DNA from 2 places in the Paenibacillus sp. YAF4_2 genome. Region 2 is predicted to be linked to the other one. Evidence: riboswitches for the same ligand, from Rfam matches in the RefSeq annotation. Region 2 holds a riboswitch; the other holds the start of a gene.

Region 1 (11,549 bases), on a different contig from region 2:
TCACCGAACAGCGTAGAGAAGATCGATGGAACTACAAATACCATGACCATAATGATGAGCAGACCAAGTAAAAACACGTTGCGGACCGTCTTCTGAAACAGCGGATACAGCTTTTCCGGCGCATGATTGACGTATTCGGACGATTCAGACAAGTACACATGACGAACAGAAGTCTGAATTAAAGTCATCGGCGATCCGAGAATCCGTTGTCCAAGAGCGAACCACCCGGCAACCTGCGGCCCATAAAAAGCGGCCAGCATAATCGTCGGCAAATATAAGCCTATACTGTTCAAAATATTCGAGGCCATCGAAAATTTCGGGAACCTCCTGTACCGGTAAGCACCTTCCTTCAGATCCTCCCAGCTGCTTTCGATCCCCTGGCTCTTGACATCCCTTTTCCACAATCTCCATTGCGGAAGAAGTCCTCCGAACCGGCCGATAATTTCACCCATGATAAGGCCTACCGGACCTAGGTGGAACAGGCTGAATGTTAGCTGCGACGATACTTGCCCGATACTCTGCGTATATTTCGTTCTGGCCAGCTGCTTGAAGTACTTTTTGCGCACCGACCAATAATTTAGAATTTGATAGAAGCCGGCACCGAACAAACCGATAATGATGAACAGGAAATAGTTCTTCATGCTCGGCTCCTGCATCCATACTGCAAGCGGAGCCGCTACAAAATAAATAACGATGCCGCTTACGATACTGACGATCACGCATATCCGCAGTGATAAGCTGAGCATATGCGAAGCCGTCCTGTCATCCTCCGGCAGCGTTATCGCATTCTCGTAAGAGAACGATACCGTCATCAATAGGATTGATATAAACGACGTATACAGCGAATAGGTGCCATACTCTGCCGGATCGTACATACGGGTCAATATCGGCAGAGTCGCCAATATAATGATTTGGCTGATGATCGTTCCGCTCGCCAATACGACGATATTCCGCAGAAATTTATCTACCGATAATTTTTTGAAGTAGTTTAACATAGCCGCCCCCTTACTGGAGAGCTTCGATAATTTGCTCGACGATATAGTGTTGAACGGAAGCCTCCAGCTGCGGCCATATCGGCAGAGATAACACTTCTTCCGCAAGCTTCTCCGATACCGGCATTTCAACATTCAGCGAAGCGTAAATCGGCAGCTTATGGACCGGAACCGGGTAGTACACCATCGTGCCTACGCCGGCAGCGTCCAGCTTCGCCTGCAATTCATCCCGCTTCCCGTTCGTCACGCGAATCGTATACTGATGGAAGACATGCTTCGCATATGTTTGTTCCGTCGGCGTTACAATGCCTTTCACGTCTTTCAGCAGCTCGGCATAACGCGTGGCCGCAGCTCTGCGGCCTTCATTCCATTCATCAATCCGCGGCAGCTTGATTCGAAGGATCGCAGCCTGGATTTCGTCGAGACGGGAGTTAAAGCCGACGACCTCGTTGTAATATTTTTTGCGCGAGCCGTGTACGCGCAGCATAGCTGCCTTCTCCGCAAGCTCGGAATTGTTCGTAGCGAGCAGCCCGCCGTCGCCATAAGCGCCAAGATTTTTCGATGGAAAAAAGGAATAGCAGCCGGCATCGCCGATCGTGCCGACCTTCTTGCCTTTAAATTCAGCACCGAAAGCCTGCGCCACATCCTCGACAACAATCAGTCCATGCTTCCCTGTGATTGTTGTCAGCCTGGCCATATCGACCGAATGGCCAAAGAGATGTACCGGAATAACAGCCTTCGTCTTAGGCGTAATGGCTGCCTCCAGTTTATTCAAATCCATGTTGTACGTGTCCAGCTCGATATCAACAAATACCGGTGTTGCCCGTACTTGGCTAATCGCTTCTGCCGTAGCAAAAAACGTAAACGGCGTTGTGATGACCTCATCGCCCTCGCCGATCCCTGCGGCAAGCAGCGCAATGACCAGTGCATCTGTACCCGAATTGAGCGCAATGGCATGCTCAACACCCAAATACCGTGCGGCTTCCTGCTCAAACGTTTTAACGTTTGGACCCATGATGAATGCCCCGTTATCGATTACTTCCTCGAAAGCTTTCATTAACTGCGGCTTCAATTCCTGGATTTCATAGCTGAGATCCAGCACCGGAATTTTTTTCATTATTGGGCCTCCTTTGTTTTCCATACGCGATCCTGCGTTAAGCTGTATCCTCGGCGGCATTCGCCGCATTCGGCGTCGCTTCCGTTAAATTTCAATGTCGAGCCGCATTCACATACCCATCCGATATGTTTTGCCGGAACGCCTGCATACAGAGCATAGGCTGGCACATCGCGGTTAACGACGGCTCCCGCCGCTATGAAGGCCCATTCTCCAATCGTTACGCCGCATACAACCGTCGCGTTTGCTCCAATTGAAGCGCCGCGTTTAACAACGGTCTTATAATAATCGCTGCTCTTATTGCGTGGAAAGGCCGATCTTGGCGTTCGCACATTCGTAAATACCATGCTCGGCCCGCAAAATACGTAGTCTTCCAGCTCAACGCCTTCGTAGATCGACACATTATTCTGGATTTTGACACCGTTGCCGATCGTCACCTTGTTAGCGACAAATACGTTTTGCCCAAGACTGCAGCGGCTGCCGATAACAGAGGAGGCACATACGTGGGCGAAATGCCAGACGCTCGTTCCTTCTCCGATTGCCGCGCCTTCATCAATAACGGCGGTTTCATGCGCGTAATAGTTCATATCCGATTAGCTCCCTGCTATAACAAATAATAGTTATCCGGTTTGTCGTAGTTTTTCATGCCGTTGCGGGTATCGAACAAGCTCTTGCTCGCCCGGCCGATCATTTCGTAATCAAAGCCGGTATGATCCGTCGTAATGACAGTAATATCAGCCTCTGCGACGCGCTCCTCGGTCAAGCCTATGCACTCGTACGGCTTTCCGTTCGCTTTAAAATTCTGAATATGTGTATCACTGATCCATACCGTAGCTCCACGCTCTTCAAGCTCCTCAATGATCTTGAGAACCGGTGATTCGCGGTAATCGTCAATATCTTTCTTATAAGCAACGCCCAGCAGATAGACAACAGCGCCGTTGATCGCTTTCTTCTGACGGTTTAGAATTTCGCCGATTTTCTGAACGACGAATTCCGGCATCGAATTATTGATTTCGCCAGCCAGCTCTATTAATCTCGTATGATAGTTAAATTCTCTCGCCTTCCACGTCAAATAAAAAGGATCGACTGGAATACAGTGACCGCCCAAGCCCGGTCCTGGATAAAAGGCCATAAATCCATAGGGCTTTGACTTCGCCGCGTCAATAACTTCCCAAACGTTGATGCCCATGCGATCGCATAATACGGCCATTTCATTGGCTAATGCGATGTTAATGTGTCGGAATGTGTTCTCATAAATTTTCTCCATCTCGGCAACGGAAGGGCTTGATACGACATGTACGCTGCCGTCCAACACCTGCTCATAGAGCGTTTGTGCCACCTTGGAGCAAGCAGACGTAATGCCGCCGACTACCTTCGGAGTATTTTTCGTATTAAACGACTTATTGCCCGGATCTACCCGTTCAGGAGAATAAGCGAGAAAAAAGTCCGTTCCGCAGGTTAAGCCGGTCGCTTCCAAAATCGGTTTCACAAGCTCTTCGGTCGTTCCCGGGTAAGTCGTGCTTTCAAGCACAACCAGCATCCCTTTATGAAGGAATCTGGAAATCTCTTTCGTCGAGCTTTCGACATAACTTGTATCCGGCTGCTGATAAACGTCCAACGGCGTTGGCACGCAAATTGCCACCGCGTCGACCTCACTAATAAAAGAGTAGTCGGAGGTTGCCCGCAGCTGACCATTCTCAACCATAAAGCGAAGATCTTCATCAACGACGTCGCCGATATAGTTGAAACCGCTGTTGACCATGTCAATCTTCTTCTCCTGTACGTCGAAGCCAATTACCTTATAACCTGCCTTCGCTTTCTCGACGGCAAGAGGAAGACCAACATACCCCAGTCCGATTACGCCAATGACAGCCGTCTTTTTATTCAACTTGTCGATAAGTTGCTCGCTCAGCTCATTCGTTTGAATCGATTCCGTTATCATAATTTCCCTCCCGATTCCTGCGTTCATCCTTATACTAGGCTTCCGTCCTCGACGAAATCGATCACAAGCTGTACGGCTTGTTTGCCGTCCTCAACCGTAACTGCAGGCTTACGGTTGTGCCTGATAGCTGCAATCATATCTTCAATAATGCATTGATGCCCGGATACGCCGTTTGGATCGGCGTCTACCTCGGCTATAAGCGCATCTATGGACTCCTGAGCCATTCTCGCACTCTTCCACTGCTTGACTAGATTTGCCGTTACCCCGCCGATCACCGCATAACCGTCCTCGCCGAATACACTGATCGATTCTTCCAAATTCTTCTCGTAAATCGTCGTCGACGCTTCAACAACGCCAAGCGCCCCGCTGGCAAACCGTAAGGTCGCTACAGCTACGTCTTCAGCTTCAATGTTCCGAATTCGTGTGTCGACCATTGACTTTAATTGTACAACCGGCCCGAACAGCCACTGCAGCAGATCGAGGCTATGTATCGCCTGATTCATCAGAACGCCGCCGTCCATCGCTTTTGTCCCCCGCCATGCGGCTTGGTCATAATACGCTTGACCGCGATTCCAGCGAACCGTAGCGTTCACATGGCTCAGCTTACCGAAAGCTTCCGACTCAAGCGCCTGCTTAAGCTTCTGGATTGCCGGACGATAGCGGTTAGGATGAACAACTGCAGCCTTAATGCCGTTTGCTTCCGCGGCAGCTGTAATCAAATCCGCGTCCTCTATCGTAAGCGACAACGGCTTCTCGATAACGATATGTTTGCCCGCCTCCGCCGCTGCAGCGGCAAGTCCCGCATGCAATCCGCTAGGCGTGCAAATACAAATAACGTCAATGGCAGGCTCGCTTGCCAGCATCTCCCTCATGTCAGCATAAACCGCAGTTCCTGTAGTCTCTCTCAGTTGTTCCAGCCTTACCGGATTCGTATCGCAAAGCGCAATGAGCTCCGCACCATTGGCTTGGTTGATTGCTTCGATATGTTTATTAGCGATATGACCGCAGCCTACGATTGCAAAGCGAATCATCTTCATTCCTCATTTCCTATCATTTATTATAGATACCCGTTAACTTAAGAGCTCTCTTCATAAGCCGCGCTGAGTTCCATCCTATTTCTCTTCCTTGCCATTCTTCTCGTTTCCAACAGAAGAGCGATACTCAGTCCTAGAAATACCCCGATAAACAACGATATTGCTAGATTAAAAGCTTTCTTCGGACTTACCGGAATAGAGGCTTGTTCAATATTGGCACGATCAAGCAGCGTCATATTCGCATACTGGAGTATCGACTTCGATTCGCTCACATACGTTTCAGCAAAAGCGTTTGCAATTGCCACTGCATCTTTTGGGTTAGTATCATTCACCATCAGTTTGACGACGAGCGTCTCCGGATCGGTTCTCGTCTCCACCTTCTTAAGCAAGTCTGCTGCGGACAGCGAAGTATTTAATTTTTCTTTCACTTTGTTTGCTATAAAATAACTCTTGAGCGTATCTTCATACGTTTTTGTCAATAGCTGGCTGGCCAAAAATTCATTATAAATACCTGCGTCGCCTGACGCGGAAATACTCGCTACAAGGCTTGCTGATGCCTGATAGGAAGGAGTCATGAATGTATTAACGGCAAATCCGCCGCCAATGCAAATAGCAATTACTATAAAAAATGCAATAAAATATCTTCGAACAGCTTGCAGCAAAAACGCCAGATCCATCAGTTTCACCTCTATCATTGAATAACTATCTATGTTGCACTTGCGAGCACCCTATCGCGGAGCTCTTCCATATTCATGCTTTCCATTCCGTATTCTACCTTCAGCTTGCAATAGTGACTGATGATTCGTTCTAGAAAACGCATATTTGCATTCTGCTCGTCAGCCAAATTATAAGGATGCCACCATAAGTGATACACCTCATTATGCTTCGCCGCGTAGGTCATCCCGTCCAATATCCGTTTCAGTCGCAGCGGCTCGAGCCGTTTGAGCTTATGGGAATAGGAACGTAAAAACTGGCTTGCTGGCAGATTGACCGGAAGCGTTGCTCCGACGGACGAAGCCGGGTACGTATGATAACCTGACAAATTCCAATACGTATCCAGCAGCCTATATGCTCTGCGGAAAGACGAATCGCCAGTACTGTAGCCCTGCTTATAAATTGGATGCTGTGGATTGCCACGATATACATTAATACCGGCCGGCAGCAGCAGCGATAAATACTGTTCATTCACCTGATTCCGCGGAAATACGATGCTTTCCAGCTTCATTCCCCGCTTCGCTGCAATAGCCTTGCAAGCCTCAAGATCAGCAGCAAACTGCTCCTTGTTTTGTCCCGTTTCCTTGCAATAATAATGCGAAAACGTATGCGTTGATACCGTTTGATGACTCGTTTCCCTAATTAATCGAATCAGTGACAGCGCATAATGGTACGGATCATCTTCTTCTTTTAATCCCAGCTCAGCACTCTCAATATGAGCATAAGGCGACAAATTCGTTTCCTCATAAGAAGGCTTTAATGCCGGCAATCCTTGCAGCAACTCCTCCCGCGATTCAAAAAATAACAGCCCCACAGTTGCCCAAGTCGCATGAATGCCGCCAGCTTCAAACCATTCCAGCATTTGCGGAATGAGATTCCGCTCTTTCGCCATGCCACTCTTATAACGTTCTATTCCATAAATATCTCTTACTCCCCAATAGAGTTCAAAATCAAGGGAGACGACAAAAATACCCTTACCCACCATCATGAAGGCATCCGCCCTTTATGTATATAAAATAGTTCAAAAGGAATAGAAAACCGCATCCTATAGCCGATTTTCATCTCAGAAAACGATAGATTAAGCCTATCCTGATGTATTATAATCCCCCAATCTCTCGATGTAAATAAATAGAAATTGATTTTTCTAATTCCAGTTGTCGATTCTTTTCTGGCATTCTGTAAATCTAAGAGATATTAGCCTTATATTAACACAACTTTCATTTAAAATATCTCTGCGTATGAAGCCAAATGTCGGCTATTGTCATCAAACTAAAAAAGCCCTCGAATCCTGCGCGCTGCGCTAGACTCGGGGGCTTTTTTCTATTTCTTTATTAAAGGGTAACGACGTTTACGTTCGTAGGTGCCAATTGGATAAGGAAGTTTGTCGCTTGAATCGTATTAGCCGTGCACGTGATATTTTTTTGGATATATTGCTCAAGGTAAGTCGTCAGGTCGATGCCGCCGCCATTTACCATTTCAATCTTGTTATTCGAAATTGTACCGTCCTCGGCATTTTGCCAAGTCCAGATTCCTCTTTCCCCATTCTCGATCGTGTTGCCTATAATTGTGAAGTTCGAAATATTGCCGAGGCGGATTGCCGTTTTGCCGCTTACTACACTTTTTGAGCCCATAATAATCGTGTTACCCGAAATAGTAATGTTACTCACTGTTTTCGAAGCGCCGACTTCAATTGCTCCGTAAAAGCTGCCTTTACCGCTAATCGTGTTGTTCGTAATCGTGTTGTTGCTGCCATATATGCTGATTGCCGAGAACATATCCGGAGCAAGCTGGCCTTTGTCAGCACCTTTGTAGTAGTTATTCGACAGATATGAGTTAACGATCGTGTTTCCTTTTACCGTAATGCCTTGTGCATAAATTTTGATTGCGCGCTTAGCCGTGTTTTCGAATTTGTTGTTTGCAATAACGCTATTTGTATCCGTGCCATTATTGTTATCTATGTTCGGATCTTCATAGTAGATGCCGTCACCGTCATCAGCAGGTCCGATATCATGGATATACGAGTTTGTGATCGTTACATTGCTCGCTGCCGTTTCCGATTTGCCCCAAGTTGTTGTTACATAGATACCTCTTGCAACCAGGCTGCCGCTTACCATATTGACTGCAACGATGTTTTTAACTTCCGTGTTGTCGATTGTTATCGATTTCGTGTTGCCGTATACGAGAATGCCTGACAAAACTCCCGAGTAAAAATCGCTGCTTTTATTTGTACTGTGCGAAGCGTTAGCTACAACCATGTTCTTAATGGTTACACGTTCGCTGCCGCCTTCGATAACGAGGACGCGGTTAACGAGTTTGTTGCCGTCCAGCGTAAGGCCGCTTATTTCGATATCTTTTCCTGCAACGTGCATCAGTTCATACCCGAATGTCGCGTTTGCTTTAATGATCGATCTTGCGCCGTCGCCTGTCACTTTCATTCCACCGCTTACTTGAAGAGCATTCGTAGGATTAACGATATAAGTGCCAGCTGGGAAGTATACCGTCGTTTTAGATGTTGCGCCTTGCGACAATGCTTTCGTCACCGCTGTCGTATCGTCTGTTTTGCCATCGCCTTTTGCTCCGAAAGATTTTACATTAAGAACCTCAGCTGCATATGCTTTCTGGACGGGCATGAATTGAAGAAACAAAAAGCCAACAACCATTGCCATTACCATCAGCACCACTTTCTTAGCCCATTGCTTCATCATATCGCATGCCCCCGATTCGTTATTTTTGATAAAAAAAATAGGAAAATCCCAATGTTTCAGGATTTTCCTATAGCTATTCCTGAAAACATTTCGGAAACTGGCTGGCATATGGTTTCCCATTTAGCCCCTGTAGCTTTGCGTCCCAAGCTTTCGCTTGGTTTGCCGTTATCGTTGTTTTCGATATATTTAATTGGTATAAAATGGTAAATTAACAACAAAAAAAGAGCCAAATGAAATGTCATTGGCTCTTGTAATAAGAACCTGAAAAGTTTTGGAAACTGGCTGGCACATGGATGAAATCCACAAGCCCCTGTAGCTTTGCGTCCCGCATTTTCACACGGTTTGCCTTTTCGACATCAGGTGTATGAAATTAGTAATATTTAACTAAATATTAGCATGCCTCTAGTAATATAGCAACAGTTTTCAATAGATTTTAAGCCCATTTTTTTGAAACTGTTTACAATGAATTCCTAAACCAGTATGATGAGTTTGAAAGCCAGCATCCAAACTGTAAGTCCTCTGAGAAGGTTTTTTTGTAGTTCAATAGGACCATATGAAACCCTTATAAGGGTTTCTTAATAAAGGACTATTTATTCTTGTTTACTACTATATGAGGTGGAACATTTGAAAATATTAATAACCGGCGGCTATGGCTTTATTGGCTCCTTCGTAGCGGAGAAATTTTTCAAGGAAGGCCATGAAGTAATCATTATCGACAACATGTCATCCGGGAATGTTACAAACTGTCCGTTCAGGCACACTTCTTATATTGCAGATGTCGAAAGCACCGTCTGCGAATCAATTTTCCAGAACCATGAAATCGATGTGGTCATCCACTTGGCTGCCCAAATTAACGTCGTTACCTCCATGGAAAACCCTTATGCCGATACGAAATCGAACATACTGGGCCTCACCAACATCCTTCAGCTCTCAGTCAAACACAAAGTCAAGAAGTTCATCTTTGCATCTTCAGCTGCTGTCTACGGCTTAAACGACCAGATTCCGTTATCTGAGGAAATCCCTTGCCAGCCGGTGTCCCCGTACGGCATTAACAAACTGCTTGGTGAATACTATTGCACCAAATGGAATGAGCTTTATGAGCTGAACACGCTTTGCTTCCGATTTGCCAACGTTTATGGACCGCGTCAAGGCTCTGTAGGAGAGGGCGGCGTCGTTTCAATTTTCATGGAACGGTTGCGTGATGGCAAAGAACTTGTCGTCTACGGCGACGGCGGACAGACGCGTGATTTCGTCTATGTCGAGGATGTTGCTGACGTTATTTATATGGGAAGCTTGTCCCAGCAGACTGGAATTATGAATCTATCTACTAATACGGAAAATTCAGTTAATCAGCTGATCGAGATTTTAACGTCAATGCAACCCGCTGCCACAGTCGTAACAAAGGAGACGCGCTACGGAGATATTTACCGCTCTAGGCTGGACAACTCCTTGTTGAAGCAGTCGCTAAGTTGGGTGCCAAAATTTTCGCTTGAGGAAGGCTTGCAGCGTACTTTCGCGTGGTTCTCGCAGTCTTTGCATGTTCAGGCTAAGGTTACAGAGGCCAGCCAAGCCGAGCAGACTAAACCCGGATCTGCACTGGATGCCATCGATATCGACCATGAGCTGATCAACTCTTCCCTATCGCGCAATATCCGCAGCTTATATCTTAGCCAAACGGAGCGTTATATTGAGGATAAACCGGTACTCAAACCCGAAGTATTTACAGCTGTGGTGCGCTCCAGACAGCAAGCCAAGCGTAAATTTAACGCTAATTTTGCACTGCTCGCATTGTCGGACGGGATTATCGACGATAAATCGCTGCTAGATACGATAAACGGTCTGCTGCGAGAATCTGACTATATCGGCCTGACGAAGAACAACCAGGTACTCATCCTGCTGTCGAACTCCTCATTAGAGGATGCCCATATTGTAGTGAAACGCCTCAAACCTTATTTCGATGGGGCTAAAGTCATAGATAAAGAAGATTCATTTTATATTGATGAGCACACAGTTGAGCATATTTATTTATAATACAAAAGGCGGCGCACCGGGACAGCTTCATGTCCTAATGGTGCGCCGCTCTTATTTAGAGCCAGCATTTATTAACGCTTTAGCAATTGGGACGATGTCAACCAATCACGTCCTGCTCTTACAATTTCCTTATAACCAGGTAGCCTGACCCCGTAGAAGGTGCGAAGCTCGCCACCCCAATCCGCCTTAGAAGCGGCAACGGAAGAAAGATTCGCTCCGTAGAAATCAAATTCTTCAATGCCTATGGATGATAAATCGGTAAATTCGCAGTTTTGCAGCTGCTGAACGACGCCATTACGCAGATGCTCGCTCTTGGTTGCCGAAATCCATCCCAGAGCTCGCCCCTCATGATTCACGATCGTAACGCTGGAACTCACCGGCTCACCCTCTTTTGAATAAGAAACGTAGCAACGAAAGCTTTCGTCTCCGAGCAAACCGCGCACAAGCTCAAGATCGTCCACCGACAGCTGATGGCTGAACCCTTTACGCTTCTCGGTTCCCGCCAGACACTGGTAAACGGCGGACATGTCCTCTGTCTTTGTCGAATAATAGCCTTGTGCGTCCGCTTTCTTTATTTTGTTGCGAATCGCCGGGCTTGCGCTTTCAATTGAATAAGGCAGCTTAACATAATACGTATATTTAATATCGGCCTTGAAACCCCGCCAAAGAAATGGCCGGATATCGGTTATTTCGGGCGGTAGTACAAAGCTGTTCGAGCTGCCGTTAGCAATAAGCTCATCAATAAGCAAATTCGCCGTTTCATGCCATTGCTTCGTAATTCGCTGTGCCTTGCTGCTCGGCGTCGGCTGGAATAAGGTAGGATGATAGGGATTAAGCGGGGGCAAAAATAGTTTTCCGCTTTTATCTAGAAAAAACAAGCTCTCGCAATATGCGTCAGAGTTCGACGCTTGGAATTTTAGCAGCTGTGTCTCACAATTCCATTTCTGACGGTTAAACTGTTCCCATCCGCTCAGAAATCGTTCTTTTTCGATAAATAACAGACTAAACTCCTTTCCG
Region 2 (11,549 bases):
TACGCATCTATCGAGTTCTTGTGAAGTCTTTCAATACCCACAAGCTTCCCACTATTAAAATAGTAATAGGGACAATCTTTATAAGCCAGGTTCTCCATATCCTCCCTCACGACATATCTGCCGTCCAGACTGATCATGGGGAATTTCTGCTCTAGATCACGATGGATTGACTCGATAACTTGCACTTCCTTCTCGGTTATTGCTCTACTTGTAACAGCTACAAAATCAAGATCACTAAATCCTTCTTGAAATGCCCCTAATGAAACCGAACCAAATAGATGATAAGCTTCGACCAAGTTGGGAAGTTTCTGATCTAATCGGATAATATGTTGGTCCAAAACCTCTTGAGCCTTTTTAGGAACGGCCACCAACATCCCCCTTATCATAGTGATATAGAGAGGATAACATATAGCCATCTATTATAAAATATTGGAAATTCTAAAAATCTCGAAGTTTGATAACGGTTAAAACCGGTTCAAAAGCCTTTACCGTGCCATTCATATTTTCGCAAACCAATGTTAAGGCTGAATCACGCAGTAGGGATAACAGATGTGTTCTGCCGACTCCTACTGTTATTCAATCGTTATTCTTACCGTTAGCAAGCCTGCCTCTTGTCTTCCCTTCCAAAACACCATCTACAGCAATAATAAAAGTAATCTCTGACACGGGCTGCAGTGTAACGTTGACGGAATAAGTAACGAGATACAGTCCTGCATCTGGTACAACAATCGAGCTTTGAAGCTCAGCATTCTCTAATTCAAAGAAATCTGTAACTACGATTGGCTCCATTTTACTATTTTAACTTCAGAGAGCATTCCTGCATCTCCAAAGCTGTTAACCGGCAGCCCTGCTGGCCCTGGAGGTCCTTGGATACCCTACGGCCCCCTTGGTCCGGTTAACCCAGTAGGTCCCGTTGGACCAGTCGCACCCGTCATTCCTGTTATTCCTGACGGCCCTGTATTACGACTTACCATCATTAAGCAAAAAAAGAGCAGCCATCAGCTCTCTGAGCTATCTGGCTCTCTCCTCATTTTACATTAAACGGTGCATGCTCCAAACAATACCGCCAGTGTTGGCACCTCCTAATATTAAATTGATAGTAAGTCCATCTGCTACATAAAACAAACCAATCACATCTCCTGCTGTTAACGTAACATCCCCTGACAATGTTACGGTTCCATTGCCTAATACCGCTCGAAGATTAAGGAGAGTCACATTTATGTTGAGTAATGGAAACAATCCGCTAATTAGGGTCGTAGCCACAGGCGATGTTCGCTGAACAGCAAAGGCTGGATTGACGCCTGCTCCTAGAGAAAGGGTAATAGCAGCCGAAGTAGAGTAGTTAATCGTCGCAAGTATCTCATAACGACCCGTTACCGGAACCGTATAGTTTCCGGTCGTCGCATTAAAGTTTGCGCTAGGAAAATAAGGAGATGCCGTCGACCAATTCGTCAATTGCTGACTAGCAGAAAGACTTAACGTACTAATAAAACCAGAAAACCCTTCAGACAAAATATTAGGCCCCGTTGCTCCCGTTGCTCCCGTTGCTCCCGTTGCTCCTGTTACACCGGTTGCTCCGGTTGCACCCGTCGCCCCTATCACTCCCGTTGCTCCTGTTGCCCCTGTTGCTCCTGTTTCCCCTGTTGCTCCTGTTGCTCCTGTTGCTCCCGTTGCACCCGTTGCACCCGTCGCCCCTGTGGCACCCGTTGCTCCGGTAGCTCCTGTTTCGCCCGTTGCTCCTGTTGCTCCCGTTGCTCCCGTTGCTCCTGTCTCGCCCGTTGCTCCCGTTGCTCCCGTCGCCCCTGTCGCTCCCGTTGCTCCCGTTGCTCCTGTCGCTCCTGTCGCACCCGTCGCTCCTGTTGCCCCTGTTGCTCCCGTAGCACCCGTCGCCCCTGTTGCTCCTGTTACTCCCGTTGCTCCTGTCGCTCCCGTTGCTCCCGTTGCTCCTGTCGCTCCTGTCGCTCCCGTCGCCCCTGTTGCTCCCGTTGCACCTATTGCTCCTGTTGCCCCTGTGGCACCCGTCGCCCCTGTCTCGCCTGTCGCTCCCGTAGCTCCTGTTGCCCCTGTCGCTCCCGTTGCACCTGTTGCTCCTGTTGCTCCCGTCGCCCCCGTCGCCCCTGTCGCTCCCGTTGCTCCTGTCTCGCCTGTCGCTCCCGTTGCACCCGTTGCTCCTGTCTCGCCCGTCGCCCCTGTGGCACCCGTCGCCCCTGTGGCACCCGTCGCCCCTGTTACCCCTGTCGCTCCGGTGGCACCCGTTGCTCCTGTTGCTCCTGTCTCGCCCGTAGCTCCCGTCGCCCCAGTGGCACCTGATGCTCCGGTAGCTCCTGTTGCTCCTGTTACTCCCGTAGCTCCCGTGGCACCCATTACTCCCGTAGCTCCGGTGGCACCCGTTGCTCCGGTAGCTCCTGTTTCGCCCGTTGTACCCGTCGCTCCCGTTGCACCTGTTGCTCCTGTGGCTCCCGTTACTCCCGTAGCTCCTGTGGCTCCCGTTGCTCCTGTTACACCAGTTTCGCCCGTGGCTCCTGTCGCACCTGTACCCCCTGTTCCCCCTGTCGCACCCGTCACGCCTGTTGCTCCCGTGGCACCTGTTGCTCCTGTCTCCCCTGTCGCTCCAGTCGCACCTATTGCCCCTGTCGCTCCTATTGTTCCTGTGGCTCCTGTTACACCAGTTTCGCCCGTGGCTCCTGTCGCACCTGTTGCCCCTGTTACTCCCGTAGCTCCCGTGGCACCCATTACTCCCGTCGCCCCTGTCGCTCCCGTAGCTCCTGTTGCTCCTGTTTCGCCCGTCGCTCCTGTTGCACCCGTCGCTCCTGTTGCACCCGTTGCCCCTGTCGCTCCTGTTGCTCCAGTTTCGCCCGTTGATCCCGTTACCCCTGTTGCACCCGTGGCACCCGTGGCACCTGTGGCTCCAGTAACACCAGTCACTCCAGTCGCTCCCGTTGCACCAGTTTCGCCCATTGATCCCGTTACCCCTGTTAATCCCGCAGCGCCTGTCGCACCTGACGCTCCTGTTGCTCCAGTTACTCCCGTAGCCCCAGTGGCACCTGATGCTCCGGTAGCTCCTGTCGCACCCGTCGCTCCTGTTGCCCCAATTTCTCCTGTAGCTCCTGTTACCCCCGTTGCTCCAGTTACTCCTGTCGCACCCGTCGCCCCTGTTTCACCTGTTGCCCCTGTTGCCCCTGTTGCCCCTGTTGCCCCTGTCGCACCAGTTGCCCCTAATAATCCTATTTCACCCGTCGCCCCTGTCGCTCCCGTTGCTCCTGCTCCTGTTGCACCGGTTGCCCCTGTCGCACCAGTTTCGCCCGTTGCACCTGTCTCTCCAGTCGCTCCAGTCGCTCCAGTCTCCCCACCACTGCTGCCTGTCGGTCCGGTTGGCCCTACTGCACCAGTCGCTCCCATCTGCCCGACACCAGTCGCGCCTGTCGCACCAGTAGCTCCAGTTGCACCTGGATCTCCCATAGCTCCTTGAACACCTGCAGCTCCTGTTGCACCTGGCACCCCATCCACACCAGCTGCTCCTGTCACACCAGCAAATCCTGCTGGCCCTGTCGGTCCAGTTGGTCCAGTTGGTCCAGTGGGACCAGGTGGACAATGGCATCTAAGCCCATTCGTAATCATGACCTGAATAGAAGAAATAATGGCAATAAACTTGTTCGTATAGCTCGGATCCAAACATCCCTGCTTTACAATCGACAACAGAAGATCCATCAGCTGTTGTAAAGCTACCCCTATACTTAATGGTGAAAAGGGCATTACCTTTGCAGCAATAAGAGTAAGCTCCAACTTGGCCAGCAGCCGGGCTTTATTCGCATTTTTTATTCGGGAAGTTTGAGTCAATGTCAACAGTCGCCCCAAAATATCCCGTAAATGCAAAACAACATTCTCCGTCGCGTTATCTTGAAATAAGACTGGAATAATAGCTCTCAATTCTTGTAGAAGCAGCAAAACTGTCCCTGTATCATGACCATAGCCCTTCATTTTCCCTGAGGATCCAGAATGGGCTCGATTCAGCTTGCGGCGCTTCACTAACAACACCTCCTTTTATCCAATCGTTTCCCAAATATTAATTACATATTGACGAACAGGTTTCATAAAATCTTCATCGAATACTTAATCAGAATCACATGCTCCACATCATGTAAAATCCATTAAACATAAGGAGTCACTTATGGACGAAAAAAGAAAATGGGCATACAAGAGATTACTTTACGCTTCTCTTCTGGACATGAGGGCAATCGCCGGAAGAGGGTCTTTTCTAAGCAATCAGCATCCTTATTTATGGGAATTTTCTTTCGCTTTCCATAACTTAGCAAGATTTAATATCTTCGATTTCGAAGGCTTTGACGAAGATCATTTTTGGCGGGACTTTGACATATTAAGAACGAAATTCCCTAAGACAAATGACTATTATAAAATGTTTAATGACTTCCTTAATGAGCCATAAAGCACTTCGTGTCAACACCATTTACTACAACCTATATAGTTACGTTGTAAAGCTTTTCATCATAACTACTTAAAAGGAGAATCACCAATGATTCCACAAAGAGTCAGCTTAATAACTGTTGGTGCTTATGATCTGCCTACACTTCGTGCATTTTACCAACGTTTGGGATGGAAAGAGACTCTGTCAAGCTCGGATAACTATGCCGCGTTTCTTACAGCAGGAGTAATCCTGTCTTTGTTCCCGATTGAAGAATTAGCCCGCGATGCCGGCGTAACGTTCACGCAGGATAAACAATCTTACTCTGCTGTTTCGTATGCCATTAATGTGGACGAGCCTTCTCAAGTAGACTCCACCATTGAACAAATCCGGGAAATTGGCGGAAAAATATTACGAGAACCTAGCGATGCTTTCTGGGGAGGACGGACGGCTTACTTCGCAGATCCGGAAAATAATCTATGGGAATTGGCGTGGAATCCCACTGCCGTGTTTGACGAACGAGGTGGAATGATTTCCTTCTAAAGGGAGGCAGTACAAAATGGAAATAACAATTCGAAATATTCATGATACTGAACTTAATACTTTTGTAGAAGTCCTGACTGAAGGGGCAAGATGGATCGCTAAGAATAACGTTCCGATGTGGGATGAAGCCGATCTAACCCTAGATCAACTATTACACAGCCTAACCATAGACAACGTGTATGCAGCCATAATTGGCGGAGAATTCGCGGCCGTCATGATCTTACAAGAAGAAGACAGCTTCTTCTGGCCGGAGGATCTGTCGAACGACTCCCTCTATCTCCACAAGCTGTGCATCAGAAGAAAATATGCAAAGTCCGGATTATCTAGCAGCATGCTTGAATTTGCGAAGAATCGTGCACATGACTTACATAAAAGCTATCTGAAGCTGGATTGTGCCTCTGATCGCCCTTCCCTTCGCCAATTATATGAGCAGCATGGCTTTCAGCTTGTCCGCGAAGCGCAAGTCATGGAGAAATACTCTGCTGCCTTCTACCAATACAAAGTAAAGAGCTATGCCGAAGCCTAAGGCTGCGACATAGCTCTTCTGTTTTTTCACTCTACTTCAGCGGCACCCAGCTCAACTGTCGAGCTTGCCACTTCAACTCCGTTCACCAACAAGGCGATACGATGCTCTCCAGCATAATGTTTGCGGGTTGATAGGTCTGCAAAACGATGAATTCTGTTGCCAGAGAGTGTTGAGCCGCCTGGAACGGTTTTGTCTGATAAGAGAAACAGCTTACGAGAAGCTTTCCCTCCAGATTTCACGAAATCTATGCCGTATTCAATCCGTAGATGCATCGGCTCACCGTCTTTGGCTTGCAGCTCATATTCCAGACGGCAGTTATCTCCAATCTCCAACAACGCTGGACGAGCATGCAAGGATGCCGAAATGATGATCGGATCTGATTCAGCTGCTTCCATCGCATAGCCAAACAAAGCAAGTACCTCCGGATGAGCTTTGCGTATCAAATTTCGGCAGGCATGCCGGATAATCCAATCCGTATAGGGATGCTGACCCTTCCATCTGCGGGCTGTCTCGATAACAACATCCGGATGGTCCTTAACAATATCATTCAGATTATTGGCGACACTCTTACGGACATACAAAGATGGATCTTCCTTCAATAACTCTAGAATTGGAAGAATCGGCGATGGATCTTTCTTAAAGACAAGAAGTGCTTGTCCCCACGGTAGTCGCGGTCTGCAGCCTTCGCTTGCCAAGCGGCGTACATGTTCATCCGGATGTTGTGCCCAGGTTAGCATTTGGCGAATCATTCGCTTCGGGTCACGAAGCAAAAACACACGAACGGCGAACTCCGCCGAAGATTTGGTAGTGAATCGTTCTAAAGCTTGCATAGACAGCTCCCAATGCTCCTCTGCCCCTCCATACACCTCTACAAAATCCGGGAAAAATAAATAAGGAAAACCTGAGCATTCCTCATATACGGCATACAAAACAGCTAACGCATCTTCATAATCGGAAGGCAAATGCTTACCAAGTACGATTGCAATTTGACGGATCCGTCCTTTCAACTCCAATTGTTCCCACGCTTCATTCATTACCTGTGATACAAACGATTCTATATCAAATAACGGGTATGCGGCCTTTAATTTATCGGTAAACTGCCTTAGAAAAGCTTCATGATACATTTCTTTTAACGGCTCAGCCAATGGTGTTCCCCTCTTCGACAATCTCATATTCTTAGTGTTATCCATATCACCATTATAGAACATTTGTTCTTATATGGGAATAGCCACTTTTTCAATATAAAAAAAGAAACCAGCTTGTCTTATAGACAACTGGTTCCCCTATTTTGTTAGACAAGTATTAGAATTCGTTAATTCCCAAGTTAAACTGCCACTGAATACCAAACTTATCGGTAACCTGTCCATACAGTTTACTCCAGAACGTCTCTTGCAGCTCCATGACGATCGTACCGCCATCACTCAATCGATTAAATGCCGTACGAAGTTTTTCTTCTTCGTTCTCTACATACGCCAGTGTAATATTGTTGCCTAGAGTAAACGGCATACCAGGGAAGATGTCGGAGAACATCACATTGCTTCCGCCAATGTTCAGGCGAGTGTGCATAATCAGGTTTTTGGCTTCTTCAGGCAATGGATAATCCGGATGTGGCGGCACTTCACCAAATGTCATGAGCTTAGGCTTGTCCAAACCGAATACAACTGCGTAAAACTCCGCCGCTTCTCGGCAATTCCCATCAAAGTTCAAATAAGCATCAACGGACATCTAGATCTCTCCCTGTGCGAATAGTATTATGATCGCTGAATGGCAATCCTTCAATAATGTACCATTTCTCGCAGCAAGAATCAAAATTTTCTATCTAGTCTTAAACTTCGACAGCACTTCTTGCAAATGCTGGGCCATATGGCTGAAATCTTCCGCAGATGCAGAAATATCTTTCATTGATGCAAGCTGTTTTTGAGAGCCCAGCGAGATACTTTGGGAGTGACTATGGGTAGATTGAGTCATTGTCGCAATCTCTGTCATAGACGCTGTCACTTCTTCCGTACCTGCTGACATTTGTTCCGATGCAGCCGATACCTCTTGGATTTGGCTCGAGATTTCCTGGAAGGTCGCCGTAATCCTGCCGAATACCTCACCAGCCTCATTGATCAGCTCCGAGCCGATTCCAACATCTTCAACCCCTTGATTCATCGCATGTACCGCTCTTGCCGTTGTTCCTTGTACTTCTTGAATCAGCTTCGTAATCTCAGACGCTGAATGAGCAGATTGCTCCGCCAGCTTCTTCACTTCATTTGCCACAATAGCAAATCCTCTGCCATGCTCCCCTGCTCTTGCTGCTTCAATGGAAGCGTTAAGCGACAGCAGTTGCGTCTGATTTGTAATCTCTTGAATGACCGACACGATATTGCCGATTTGATTCGATTTCAATTCCAACTCTCGGACTTCTTCAGCCGAATTGCCAACGGATGTATGGATCAGCTTCATTTGTTCAACGGCATGCGTAACAGCAACTTGTCCAAGCTGAACTTCATCCAGCGAGGTTTGAGATGCTTCTGCAACAACAGAGGACGATTCTGCAATCCGCTGCACACCGGTAGCCATCTCTTCCATCGCTGTAGAGGTTTGTTCAGCCGCCACCATTTGATTCTCTCCAGCTGTTGCGACATTTTGAATCGCATCACCAATCTGACTGGAAATATCGACCGAATCAACAGACGCTGCCGTCAGCTCTTCCGAGGATGCGGCAAGCTGTTCAGCAGCAAAGCTTACTTTGCCAATGGTGTCAGAGAAGGAATCCAGCATTTGATTCATATGATCTGCAAGAGTGCCCAGTTCATTTTTCGTTTTCACTTCAAGCCTAGGCCTTAAATCGCCGCTTGCAAGCACTTTAATCACATTCGTTATGTATACAATTGGTGTCGCCATTTGGGTTGCGGAGATATAGGTAGCGATCAACGCCAACAGCGTCATGACTAATGCAACTCCGATTGTTTTCCACAGCATATCCGTAACCGGCTTCATCGCTTCTTTCTCCGGTATCGACAGCTGAATCACATAACCATTCTTGTCGCTTCGGCATAGCCGATTTTTTTCACGCCATCAAATGTAAAGGAATAATTGGTATCGTGTCCTTGTTTCGCTGATTCGAATGCTTCCACAGTTGCAGGCATATTCAGGTCATATACGGTTTTGTTCATGACCAAATCTGCTCTCGGATGACTGATAACGAGGCCATTGTTGTCCATTAAGATGGCATAACCTGTTTTACCAACCTTCGTATCACGAACAATTGCAGCTGCAGCATTGATCTCATAACCAAATATGTAGAATCCATAAGCTTTGCCGTTTTGCATAAGTGGTGCGGCGATGACAATAGAAACTTTGGAAGGATCAACTTTGTTCACGAGCGGATTACTAACCGTTAATCTACCTTCTGATACGGATTTGAAATAAGGACGTTCAGATACATCAATCCGGTCACCGGTTCCTGATACGGTAAAATTCTTGCCCGTCATGTCGAGGGAAAAGCCTGGGGACATTAAATCCGGATTTTCTTTTATAAAATGTTGAATCAACTCGTCATGCTTTTGTGCATCTTGACCATAATATTGTCCGATGCCTGCTAATGCATTTATTTTGGTCACTTTCGACTGTAATTCCTCGTCCATCCTTGCTGTAATTACATCCGCCTGCAGGGCAAGATCCTTTTTGATCTGGCTTTTGAATAAGGAAGAGTTGGAAAGGAATAACGCAACAGACATGGACGCGACGATCGCAACGGCGATGATCAGCGTGGTAATCAACATGCGATGCGCGATCTTGCGTGTCTGGAATATTCGGGGTAATTTGAACCTCTTCTTCATCTGTTATATGCACCCTCTCATTGTTGTCGGTTGGCACAACAAAAAGACCTCTGCTCTTCGTGAGCAGCCCGGCGATCATACCAGCTGCAGTTTCCTGCTTCGACTTAGACCCGTGGCTTTGCGTCCCCGCCTTTCACGCCTTTATGCATTTTTGAGCGAGGTCACACTTAGTAAAAGATTAACGTGATGCCAGCACGACTTATCCTACACTATAAATTTGAGTTTTCCATTGCTTTAAAGTTAGAAAATTGTTAGATTTTCCGCGCAATTGGGAGCTATACCCAAGTTTCTTTTCCACCATGGATAGTGTAAGATGTAGAAAGCGATTCAGAAGATACAAATAAATGGCAGGAGTTGTGGGGTTTGGCAAAAAACGAAATCATTCTAACACCCGAAGGTCTTAAGAAGCTTGAGGAAGAGCTCGAAGAGCTGAAGACCGTCAAACGTTCCGAGCTTGCACATCGTCTTAAAGTAGCCATCAGCTATGGCGATCTAAAAGAGAACAGCGAGTACCACTCGGCCAAGGATGACCAAGCTTTTATGGAGACAAGAATTACGCAGCTGGAGAAAATGCTGAAGACCGCACGTGTATCTAACTCGGTTGATACGACGAAGGTTGGAGTTGGCTCGAGCGTTGTTCTGAACGATATTGAGGTATCTGAGAAAATCGAATACCGCCTTGTTGGTCCCGCAGAAGCAGACGTATTTAATAATAAAGTTTCATATGAGAGTCCGCTGGGCCAAGCGCTAATGGGCAAAAAAGTTGGAGATATCATCAAAGTTGATGCGCCGATTGGTATCATTAAATATGAACTGCTTGAGATCAAAGTGAACAACTAAAGAATAGGATGCAGCATACGATGCTGCATCCTTTTTTTTACCACATCGGAATGTATAAGTTCTTTAAAGCCATAAAAATCATTCCGATTGGCGATAAAAACTTCCGCTTAAACGCGGTCGCTCATCTTCGAAGTACTCCGATAGGAGTTTTTCTCATTCTTCGAACAGTTGGATGAAGTTCTGTGCACTTCTGGATAAATACCGATCCTTGAGCCAAATAATACCGACATCTGATTGAAAATCTGCATCTGATATCGTGAGCATCTTTATAGATGGAAGAGGAAAAGAAGCCATGACCGACTTCGGAAATACGGTTGCTCCAATGCCGGCTGCTACCAACGCTACGATGATTGCTACACTTGAGCATTCGCAGATTACCTTTGGTTCAAAGCCATGTGCTCTTGCCTCAATCATAACGCGGTGATGCATGGCGATGGTTTTGTCGGTTTTAAGAGTCAGAAACGGAAGATCCGCCAGCTCGCTCATTAATAAGGTGTTCTTATCTGGGTCACTTACCCAGCCGGACGGAAGTACGGCCACATAGGGATCAGACGGCAGCGGCAAGACAGAGTATGGCTGTGTATGTAAGGTCGATTCGAAAGGGATCCTCGCAACAATCAGTTCAATATCCCGCTTCTCTAGCAGACTGCCGAGGATAAAATGGTCCCCTTCCCATATTTTGAATGTGACGTTAGGATACAGCCTGCGGAATTGCTCAATAGGCCTTGGAAGCAAGGAAATACAGGACACGACAGAGCCGATCGCGAGTGTGCCGTGAAGCCCGGCATCCAGCTCTTTCACTTCATGAATGGTCTCGTTAAATTCCTGCAGCAGCCGTTCTGCTTTATTCTGCAGCAGTTCACCCGCATGAGTCAGAACAAGCCCTTTTCCACTTCGATCGAACAGCGTGACGCCAAGTTCATCCTCCATCAGCTTTAGCTGACGGCTCAGCGGAGGCTGTTCCATGTTGAGCGCTTTCGCCGCACGAGTGATTTGTCCTTCTCTGGCGATCGCCAGAAAGTACCTTAACTGTCGTATATCCATAGCCAGCCCCCAATATACCTTTTCGGTATGTGTTCACAATAAAACAGATACTTTAAATATATCGATTGGCATGGTACGATTCAACTATAACTAGCAACAAGGAGAGATCAAATACGATGAAACCAACCATCACAATAGAACTTTCTACGAACAAAAAACCGAAACCAAAAGCATCTGAGCTTGGATTTGGCAAGTATTATACCGACCACATGTTCATTATGGATTATGATGCAGCTACTGGCTGGTATAACCCGCGCGTCGTGCCTTATCAGCCGATTTCGCTTGATCCTGCAGCCAAAGTGTTCCATTATGGTCAAACAATCTTTGAAGGCCTTAAAGCTTACTTAAC

The links. A riboswitch is a leader RNA that binds a small molecule or an ion and turns the genes downstream of it on or off. The one in region 2 is predicted to bind cyclic di-GMP.
Region 1: another riboswitch for cyclic di-GMP. It lies ahead of AB4Y93_RS14095 (glycosyl hydrolase family 28-related protein); the one in region 2 lies ahead of AB4Y93_RS26845 (cache domain-containing protein).

What each region holds. Positions count from the first base shown of each region.
Region 1 covers NZ_JBFRCT010000005.1:220,840-232,388, reverse strand. Annotated here, with positions in the region: gene AB4Y93_RS14130 (lipopolysaccharide biosynthesis protein) at 1-995, opposite strand, end outside; gene AB4Y93_RS14125 (DegT/DnrJ/EryC1/StrS family aminotransferase) at 1,006-2,109, opposite strand; gene AB4Y93_RS14120 (acyltransferase) at 2,109-2,693, opposite strand; gene AB4Y93_RS14115 (nucleotide sugar dehydrogenase) at 2,711-4,048, opposite strand; gene AB4Y93_RS14110 (Gfo/Idh/MocA family protein) at 4,078-5,079, opposite strand; gene AB4Y93_RS14105 (YveK family protein) at 5,124-5,759, opposite strand; gene AB4Y93_RS14100 (polysaccharide deacetylase family protein) at 5,789-6,784, opposite strand; gene AB4Y93_RS14095 (glycosyl hydrolase family 28-related protein) at 7,128-8,501, opposite strand; cyclic di-GMP riboswitch class I at 8,591-8,675, opposite strand; cyclic di-GMP riboswitch class I at 8,772-8,858, opposite strand; gene AB4Y93_RS14090 (NAD-dependent epimerase/dehydratase family protein) at 9,126-10,532, shown strand; gene AB4Y93_RS14085 (GNAT family N-acetyltransferase) at 10,604-11,377, opposite strand.
Region 2 covers NZ_JBFRCT010000015.1:97,932-109,480, forward strand. Annotated here, with positions in the region: gene AB4Y93_RS26805 (aminoglycoside adenylyltransferase domain-containing protein) at 1-368, opposite strand, end outside; gene AB4Y93_RS26810 (hypothetical protein) at 577-789, opposite strand; gene AB4Y93_RS26815 (collagen-like repeat preface domain-containing protein) at 1,033-4,026, opposite strand; gene AB4Y93_RS26820 (VOC family protein) at 4,532-4,963, shown strand; gene AB4Y93_RS26825 (GNAT family N-acetyltransferase) at 4,980-5,489, shown strand; gene AB4Y93_RS26830 (DNA alkylation repair protein) at 5,516-6,634, opposite strand; gene AB4Y93_RS26835 (VOC family protein) at 6,792-7,214, opposite strand; gene AB4Y93_RS26840 (methyl-accepting chemotaxis protein) at 7,305-8,507, opposite strand; gene AB4Y93_RS26845 (cache domain-containing protein) at 8,504-9,316, opposite strand; cyclic di-GMP riboswitch class I at 9,376-9,474, opposite strand; gene greA (transcription elongation factor GreA) at 9,680-10,156, shown strand; gene AB4Y93_RS26855 (LysR family transcriptional regulator) at 10,310-11,200, opposite strand; gene AB4Y93_RS26860 (branched-chain amino acid aminotransferase) at 11,317-11,549, shown strand, end outside.